Regions from separate parts of the Polaromonas sp. P4_H1 genome, predicted to be linked through region 1. Evidence: riboswitches for the same ligand, from Rfam matches in the RefSeq annotation. Region 1 holds a riboswitch; the other holds the start of a gene.

Region 1 (3,982 bases):
CCATTTGGCCAGGTGGTAGGCCACGTCCGGCACAAAGTAGGTGTAGCTGCCGTCGCCCTTTTTCATCACGCGGTCTTTGTCGTCGCCGTAGTCGGTCGACTTGAGCCACAGCGCGCCGTCCTGCTCGTAGGTTTTACCGGCGTCCTTGAGCTTTTGCACCGCGCTGTCGACACGGCCCGAGCTGTACAGGCTGGACTCCAGGTAATAGTTGTCAAACCTGACCGAGAAGGCCCGCAGGTCCAGGTCCTGCTCATGGCGCAGGTATGCCACGGCAAACTGGCGGATCGCGTCCAGGTCTTCGACGTCACCGCTGGCGGTGAACTCCCGATCGTCGGATTTGACGGTCTTTTTGGCCAGAAAGTCATTGGCGATGTCGCCAATGTAGTCACCGTTGTAGGCGGGCTCGGGCCAGCCGGCATCGCCCGGCTTGAGGCCTTTGGCGCGCGCCTGCGTGCTAGTGGCCAGGGTCTGGATCTGCACGCCGGCGTCGTTGTAATAAAACTCGCGCCACACATCCCAGCCCTGCGTGTCAAACAGGTTGCAAATCGCATCGCCCAGCGCCGCCTGGCGGCCGTGGCCCACATGCAGCGGCCCGGTCGGGTTGGCCGAGACGAACTCCACAATCATGCGGTGCGGGCTGTCGGCCAATTGCATGCCGTACTGGTCTGCCCCTTGCAACACTTCCCGCACCACTTGCTGCTTGGCTTCGGGCTTGAGCCGGATATTGAGAAAACCCGGGCCGGCAATTTCGATCGCGTCCACCCAGCGCGCAAACGCGGGCGCCTGGAGCAGCAGCCCGCGCAGGTTTTCCGCCACCTGGCGGGGGTTGAGCTTGAGCGGTTTGGCCAGCTGCATGGCCGCGGTGGAGGCAAAGTCGCCATGGGCCGCCACCTTGGGCGACTCGAAGGCGGCCGCCACGGTACTGTCAGGCGCCATGGTTTTGAGGGCCTGGCCCAGGGCGTCCAGCAAGTCTTGTTTGATTTGAAGCATGGAGAGATTTTAGGGGCGTGGGCCCCGCGCTTCTGGCCAGCGCCTGGGCAATATGCGAGAATCTGCTTTCATTCAAGAGAGCGCTGTTGCCCTGCAACGGCCGCCGAAGGCGCAATCTCCCATGATCGCTCAGGTCCCCGTATTGAATGAAACATGCCGAATCTGGAGAGAGCTGCAGCGCAACGCTGCCGCCACCGAAGGAGCAAATCCTGGCCGTCAGCCCCGCTGATGCCGGGCTGAATCTCTCAGGTACCAAGGACAGTGGGAGCGGCACCAGCACTGGTGCACGCTGCCGCCCTGAAATTCACGATTGATTTCATAGCTGCCTGCGCGCATCCGTGCTGGCCTGTTGCCTTCTTTTCCTTGGGAATCTCATCATGAAAGTTACCGTATTGGGCGCCGGCGTGACCGGCATCACCTCCGCCTGGTTTTTGCGCCAGGCCGGCCACGAGGTCACCGTGGTCGACCGCCAGCCCGGCGCCGGCCTGGAAACCAGCTTTGCCAACGGCGGGCAGATTTCGGTCAGCCACGCCGAACCCTGGGCCAACCCGGGCGCGCCCCTGAAAGTGCTGAAGTGGCTGATGCGCGAAGACGCGCCTCTGCTGTTTCGCCTGCGCCCCGACCTGAACCAGTGGCTCTGGGGCCTGGACTTTTTGCGCCAGTGCACGCCGGGCCGCACCCGGCACAACATCAAGCAGATGGTCAACCTGGGGCTGTACAGCCGGGCCACGCTGCAAAAGCTGCGCACCGACACCGGCATCAACTACCAGCAAAAGACCGAGGGCATCCTGCACTTCTACACCAGCGAGCAGGAGTACGCCGATGCGCAGGGCCCGGCCGCGGTGATGCGCGAGCACGGCTGCGAGCTGGATATGAAAACCCCCGATGAATGCGTGGCCATCGAGCCCGCGCTGGCGGCCTGCCGCCCGCAAATCGTCGGCGGCAGCATGACGCCCAGCGACGAATCGGGCGATGCGCATGCCTTCACCCGCCAGCTGGCGGCCCTGTGCGCCGCGCAGGGCGTGGAGTTCCTCTACAACACCCGCATCGTGGGCGCGCGCAAGGAAGGCGATACGCTGCGCAGCGTGCAAATTGCCAGTGCCGAAGGGGTGGTGAGCGAGCTGAAGTCCGACGCCTATGTGATGTGCCTGGGCGCCTACAGCCCGCAGTGGGCCAGACTGCTGGGCCAGACCCTGCGGATTTACCCGGCCAAGGGTTATTCAGTGACGCTGCCGGTCATCAACGAAGCGGCCTCCTACAACGTGTCGCTCACCGACGACGAGTACAAGCTGGTGTTCTCGCGCCTGGGCAACCGCCTGCGCATTGCGGGCACGGCCGAACTGGGGGGCTACAACACCGACCTGAACCTGGTGCGCTGCGAGGCGATTGTGCGGCGCGTGCGCCAGCTCTTTCCCGACATGACCGACGGGCAAAATGCGCAGTACTGGACCGGCCTGCGCCCGGCCACACCATCCAACGTGCCCTACATAGGCGCCTCCAAAACCCGCAACCTGTTCCTCAACACCGGCCATGGCACGCTGGGCTGGACGCACTCCTGCGGCTCGGGCGCGGCGATTGCCGACATCGTCAGCGGACGCGCACCCCAAGTGGACTTTGCCTTCACCAGCCAGGTGCCCGAACGCAAACTGGTGTCGCTGGGCCGGCCCGCAACACAGGCATAAATCGGCTAAGTCGGCTAAATTGGTTGAGTCGGCGGGATTGGCTGCTGCCGGTTTGCGCGGGCGGCGCCAGCGACCGGCAGGCTGTTGAAATTCGCGCGGCGCCACAGGGCCATGCGAATCAGCAGCACTAAGCCGTCGGCCGGATGTGAAATTTCCCGTCCGCCACCAGCGCGTCATCCACCTCGACCACCGACACGCTGCGCACCTGCGCGCCGACCGGTCCGTGCCCCGCCCAGTCGATGATGTTCTGGACTGCCTGGGCTTCGCCGGCCACGGTGGCCTCCACGGAGCCATCAAGGCGGTTGCGCACCCAGCCGGAGAGCCTGAGTGCGTGGGCTTGCTCCGCAAAGGCCGCACGGTAGCCGATGCCCTGGACCAGACCGGCGATGCGCAACTGTTTTGCCATGTCTCATCCCTCTTACTGTTGCTGTTGCTGTTGCTGGATGCGCTGCTGCTTCTTCAGCAGCGTATTTTCCGCCAATGTCGGCCGGCAGGCGACGATCCGTTTCGAATCGAAATTCGGGATGCCCAGTCCGTCGCGCCAGCGCGGGCCTAGGGCCTGTGAACGCTATTTATGCAAATGCGAATGGGGTGAAAACAGCGCCAATCAAGGCGCGCGACGACGCCCAGACCGGGCGTCTGGGCTAGGAGCGCAACGCAGAGTGGCGCTGTTTTCACCCCATTCCCTTCGGGTTGCGATCAAAAAGGCCCTGCGCGGCGTTGCAAAGCCTTGGCGGGGTCTGCCCCGCCTGCGTTTTGCGCCTTGCTCATGGCCTTTTTGACTCGCAACGCATCTTGCATAAATAGCGTTCACAGGCCCTAGTTCAGCAAGACGCGGGCGGCCTCTTTCACCGCGCGCGTGAGGCGCTGGGCCAGCACGGGCTCGCGGGCCCAGTGCTGCCAATAAAGCGCCACGTCGACTGTTTTGCCCGGTAGCACCTCGGCCAGCGGCGGGCGGTGCGCACGGGCGGCCAGATGCTGCTCGGGCACCATGCCCCAGCCCAGGCCCAGCTCCAGCGCCAGTTCAAAGGCGTCCACCGCCGGGACAAAGTGACGCGGATAGAGCGCGTCGCGCAAATTGAAATGCTGCGCCAGGAAGGCATCCTGCAGGGCATCCTTGCGGTTGAAAATAATGGCCGGACTGGCCAGCAGGCGCTGCGCCGCCACCGTTGCCTTGCCGGCGCGCCACTTGTGTACCAGCGCGGGGGCCGCCACGCAGTGGTAGCGCATGATGCCCAGCGGCTCGGCCACGCAGCCCCGCATCGACTGCGCCAGCGTCGTCACGCAGCCCGTCACATCGCCGTTTTTGA
Region 2 (3,982 bases), on a different contig from region 1:
CGTACCGGTTGCCTTTGCGCTGGGCCTTGCCACCGCCGCCACGCTGATTCTCGCGGAGAACTACCCGCTGTTTGTACTGCTAAAGGAAACCTTTACCGGCGTGGACAGCTTCCCGCTGATGGCAGTGCCGTTTTTCATTCTGGCGGCCGAGTTGATGAGCGGTGGTTCGCTCACAGAGGTACTGCTGCGCTTTGCCGGGCAATTTGTCGGCCACAAGCGGGGCGGCCTGGGTTACACCAACGTGGTGTCGCTGACCTTTTTCTCCGGCATTTCCGGCTCCGCACTGGCGGATGCCGCAGGACCGGGCTCCATGCTGATCCGCATGATGGACAAGGCTGGCTACGACCGCTCCTATGCTGCCGCCCTGACAGCAGCGACAGCCATTGTCGGGCCCATCATTCCACCGTCGATCATCATGATCATCTATGCCCTGCAGGACGATAACGTTTCTGTCGGCGCACTGTTCGTCGCGGGTCTGTTACCCGGCATCCTGATTGCGGTGGCGATGTGCGTTGTCAATTTCCAAGTTTCCAAAAAACGCAATTACAAAGGCGACGGCGGCATGCCGCCGTGGCCGGAGGTCTGGCGCACCACCTGGAAGGCAATTCCTGCGCTGCTGCTGCCAGTGCTGATTCTGGGCGGGATGCGGGCCGGCTGGTTCACGCCCACCGAAGCCTCCGTGGTGGCTGTTTTTTACGCGCTGGTCTGCGGCAAATTCGTTTACCGGACACTCGAATGGAAAGCCCTGCCCGACATCCTGGCGCGCTCTGCCCTGCTCACGGCTTCGGTGCTGATCATCATTGGCCTGTCCGCCTCTTTCGCATGGATTCTCACCATCGAGGGCCTGCCGCAGCTGATGGCGGACTGGATCATCGGGATGAATCTGTCTCCCTGGATGTTCCTGATCATCGTGAACATCTTTTTGCTGCTGTTTGGCATTTTTATTGAGCCGCTGCCCGGTGTGATGGTGTTGGCGCCGATTCTTGCGCCCGTTGCAGTCAAGCTGGGCATAGATCCCATCCATTTTGCGATGATCGTCATCTACAACCTCACGCTGGGCATGATTACGCCGCCGGTGGGAGGCCTGTTATTTGTCACATCAAACGTATCGCGTGTACCCATGGGCCCGCTGGTGCGGGAATTGATGCCCTTTCTTTGGGCGCACGGTGCGGTGCTGGTGCTGCTGACTTTCCTGCCTGCGCTCAGCACCTGGCTGCCCCATGTGCTGGGCTTCAAATAGCACCTGATAACACCCCGTCGGGTGCAAATCGCCGAATCCGGCATCCGTTACACTTGAGAGGTCAGGAGAGAGTTTTCACCGCGAAAACCGCCGAAGGCGCACGAACACCATGAAGTTAACTCCCATGGTGCACTGAACGCTCAGGCAAAAGGACTGGCAACCGTTTTCCGGCGTCTGGCGCCGGAAAACGTTCCCTACTGGAGAGAGGCCGCTTTTGAGGCGGCCCACCGAAGGAGCAAGCCTGCATCGCCAGGTGAATCTCTCAGGTAAAGTGGACAGCAGGGGCAGCGCATGACCATGGGTCATGGATTCATGTTTGCCCCCGGAGAATGCCTTGTCTAACGCCTCTTCTGCCTCCTCTTCTTCTGTCACCCCTGAAGATCTTCTCAAAACACCGCTGCATGCCTTGCACGCAGAGTTGAGCGCGCGCATGGTGCCATTCGCGGGCTATTCCATGCCGGTGCAGTACCCTGCGGGCCTGATGGCCGAGCACCACCACACACGCCAGGCGGCGGGACTTTTTGACGTGTCCCACATGGGCCAGTTGCGCCTGGTGGGCCCCGATTCGGCGGCTGCGCTGGAAACCCTGTTGCCCGTCGATGTGGTCGACCTGCCCGCCGGCAAGCAGCGCTACGGCCTGCTGCTCAATGACGACGGCGGCATCATCGATGACCTGATGTTTTTCAACCGCAACATGCACGACAGCGCCGGGGGCGGCGACCTGTTCCTCATTGTGAACGGGGCCTGCAAGGTCGGTGATATCGCGCACATCCAGCAAAAGATCGGCAGCCGGTGCGAAGTCATCCCCATGCCGGAGATGGCGCTGATGGCTCTGCAGGGGCCGCAGGCGGTAACCGCCTTGCAGCGCCTGGCGCCGGGCGTTGAAAAACTGGTGTTCATGACCGGCGGCCGCTTCACGGTGGCGGGCTGCGACTGCTTCCTCACGCGCAGCGGCTACACCGGCGAAGACGGTTTCGAAATCTCGGTGCACGAATCGCAGGCCGACACGCTGGCCAGAGCCCTGCTGGCCCAGCCCGAAGTCAAACCTGTTGGCTTGGGCGCACGGAACTCGCTGCGGCTTGAAGCGGGGCTGTGCCTTTACGGCAATGACATTGACACCAGCACCACGCCGGTGGAAGCGGCGCTCAACTGGGCCATTCAGAAGGTCCGGCGCACCGGCGGCGCGCGCGCCGGAGGGTTTCCCGGTGCGGAAAAAATTCTGGCGCAGCTGGCCGACCCGGTAACGCTTACCCGAATGCGCGTGGGCCTGGTGGCGCTGGAGCGCGTGCCTGTGCGCGACCACACCGAACTGCAAAGCACCGCGGGCGCGCCCATTGGCACCGTGACCAGCGGCCTGCTCGGCCCCACCATCAACCAGCCGGTGGCCATGGGCTACGTGAGCCCCGAGTTTTCCGCCATCGGCACGCGGGTGAATGCCCTGGTGCGCGGCAAGGCCGTTCCGATGGAAGTGTCGGCCATGCCGTTTGTGCCCAACCACTACTACCGCGGCTGAGTGTTTGGCTGCCTCTTACTACTTTCACGTTAACTTGCTGAATCTTTTTTGCTAAATCTTTTTGTTGAATCCTTTTTGCTGAATCCTTTTCACTGAACTTTTGAACTTCTGGAGAACCTCATGACTGTCAAATACACCGAAGACCACGAATGGCTCAAGATTGACGGCGACACCGCCACCGTGGGCATCACGGTCCATGCGCAGGACGCGCTGGGCGATGTGGTGTTTGTCGACCTGCCTGCCGTCGGCGCCACCCTGGCGCAGAAGGAAACTGCCGGCGTGGTCGAATCGGTCAAGGCCGCCGCGGACGTCTACATGCCCGTGAGCGGCGAGGTCGTTGAAGTCAATGAAGCCCTGCGCAACGATCCGTCGCTGGCCAACAGCGACCCGCTGGGCGCCGGCTGGTTCTTCAAAATCAAACTGTCCGACGCCTCGCAGCTGGACGCCCTGATGGATGAAACCAGCTACACCCAGTTTTCCGCCGCCTGATTTTTGAAACCGCCTGATACGGAACTCCCGACATGTTGATGCAATCCGCCAAGCCGCTGGGCGAGCTTGAAAACCCCTCTGAATTCATCGCACGCCACATCGGCATTGATGAGGCCGACGAAGTGCACATGCTCAGTGTGGTGGGCTCAGCTTCACGCCGCGACCTGATAGACGGGATTGTTCCGCGCTCGATCGCACGCCGCAGCGCAATGGCCATTCCACCGCCGGTGAGTGAGGCGGCAGCCCTCAAGCAGCTCAAGGCGATTGCCGCGAAAAACCAGGTGTTCAAAAACTTCATCGGCCAGGGCTACTACGGCACGTACACGCCGGGCGTGATCCTGCGCAACATCCTGGAGAACCCCGCCTGGTACACGGCCTACACGCCCTACCAGGCCGAGATTTCGCAAGGCCGCATGGAGGCGCTGATCAACTTCCAGACCATGGTGTGCGACCTGACGGGCATGCCCATTGCCAATGCCTCCATGCTTGACGAAGCGACAGCTGCCGCCGAGGCCATGACGCTGGCCAGGCGCAGCGTAAAAAGCAAGAGCAATGTCTTCATCGTCGCAGGCGACTGCCATCCACAAACGATTGAAGTCATCCAGACCCGCGCGAAACCGCTGGGCATTGAAATCAAGGTCAGCACCGCAGTGGCTACCGTGCCGCAACTCATGGCCGAAGGCAATTACTTCGGCGTGCTGGTCCAGTACCCGGCCACCACCGGCAGCATCCACGACCTG

The links. A riboswitch is a leader RNA that binds a small molecule or an ion and turns the genes downstream of it on or off. The one in region 1 is predicted to bind glycine.
Region 2: it holds a riboswitch for glycine, as region 1 does, so the genes downstream of both, gcvT (glycine cleavage system aminomethyltransferase GcvT) here and AC1DS5_RS00275 (D-amino acid dehydrogenase) in region 1, are expected to answer to the same signal.

The regions. Positions count from the first base shown of each region.
Region 1 covers NZ_JBFUKG010000001.1:55,397-59,378, forward strand. The annotation lists gene argS (arginine--tRNA ligase) at 1-990, opposite strand, end outside; glycine riboswitch at 1,054-1,145, shown strand; gene AC1DS5_RS00275 (D-amino acid dehydrogenase) at 1,368-2,672, shown strand; gene AC1DS5_RS00280 (acylphosphatase) at 2,800-3,078, opposite strand; gene AC1DS5_RS00285 (HTH-type transcriptional regulator ArgP) at 3,492-3,982, opposite strand, start outside.
Region 2 covers NZ_JBFUKG010000009.1:194,415-198,396, reverse strand. The annotation lists gene AC1DS5_RS13715 (TRAP transporter large permease) at 1-1,240, shown strand, start outside; glycine riboswitch at 1,293-1,406, shown strand; glycine riboswitch at 1,428-1,529, shown strand; gene gcvT (glycine cleavage system aminomethyltransferase GcvT) at 1,575-2,753, shown strand; gene gcvH (glycine cleavage system protein GcvH) at 2,874-3,242, shown strand; gene gcvP (aminomethyl-transferring glycine dehydrogenase) at 3,275-3,982, shown strand, end outside.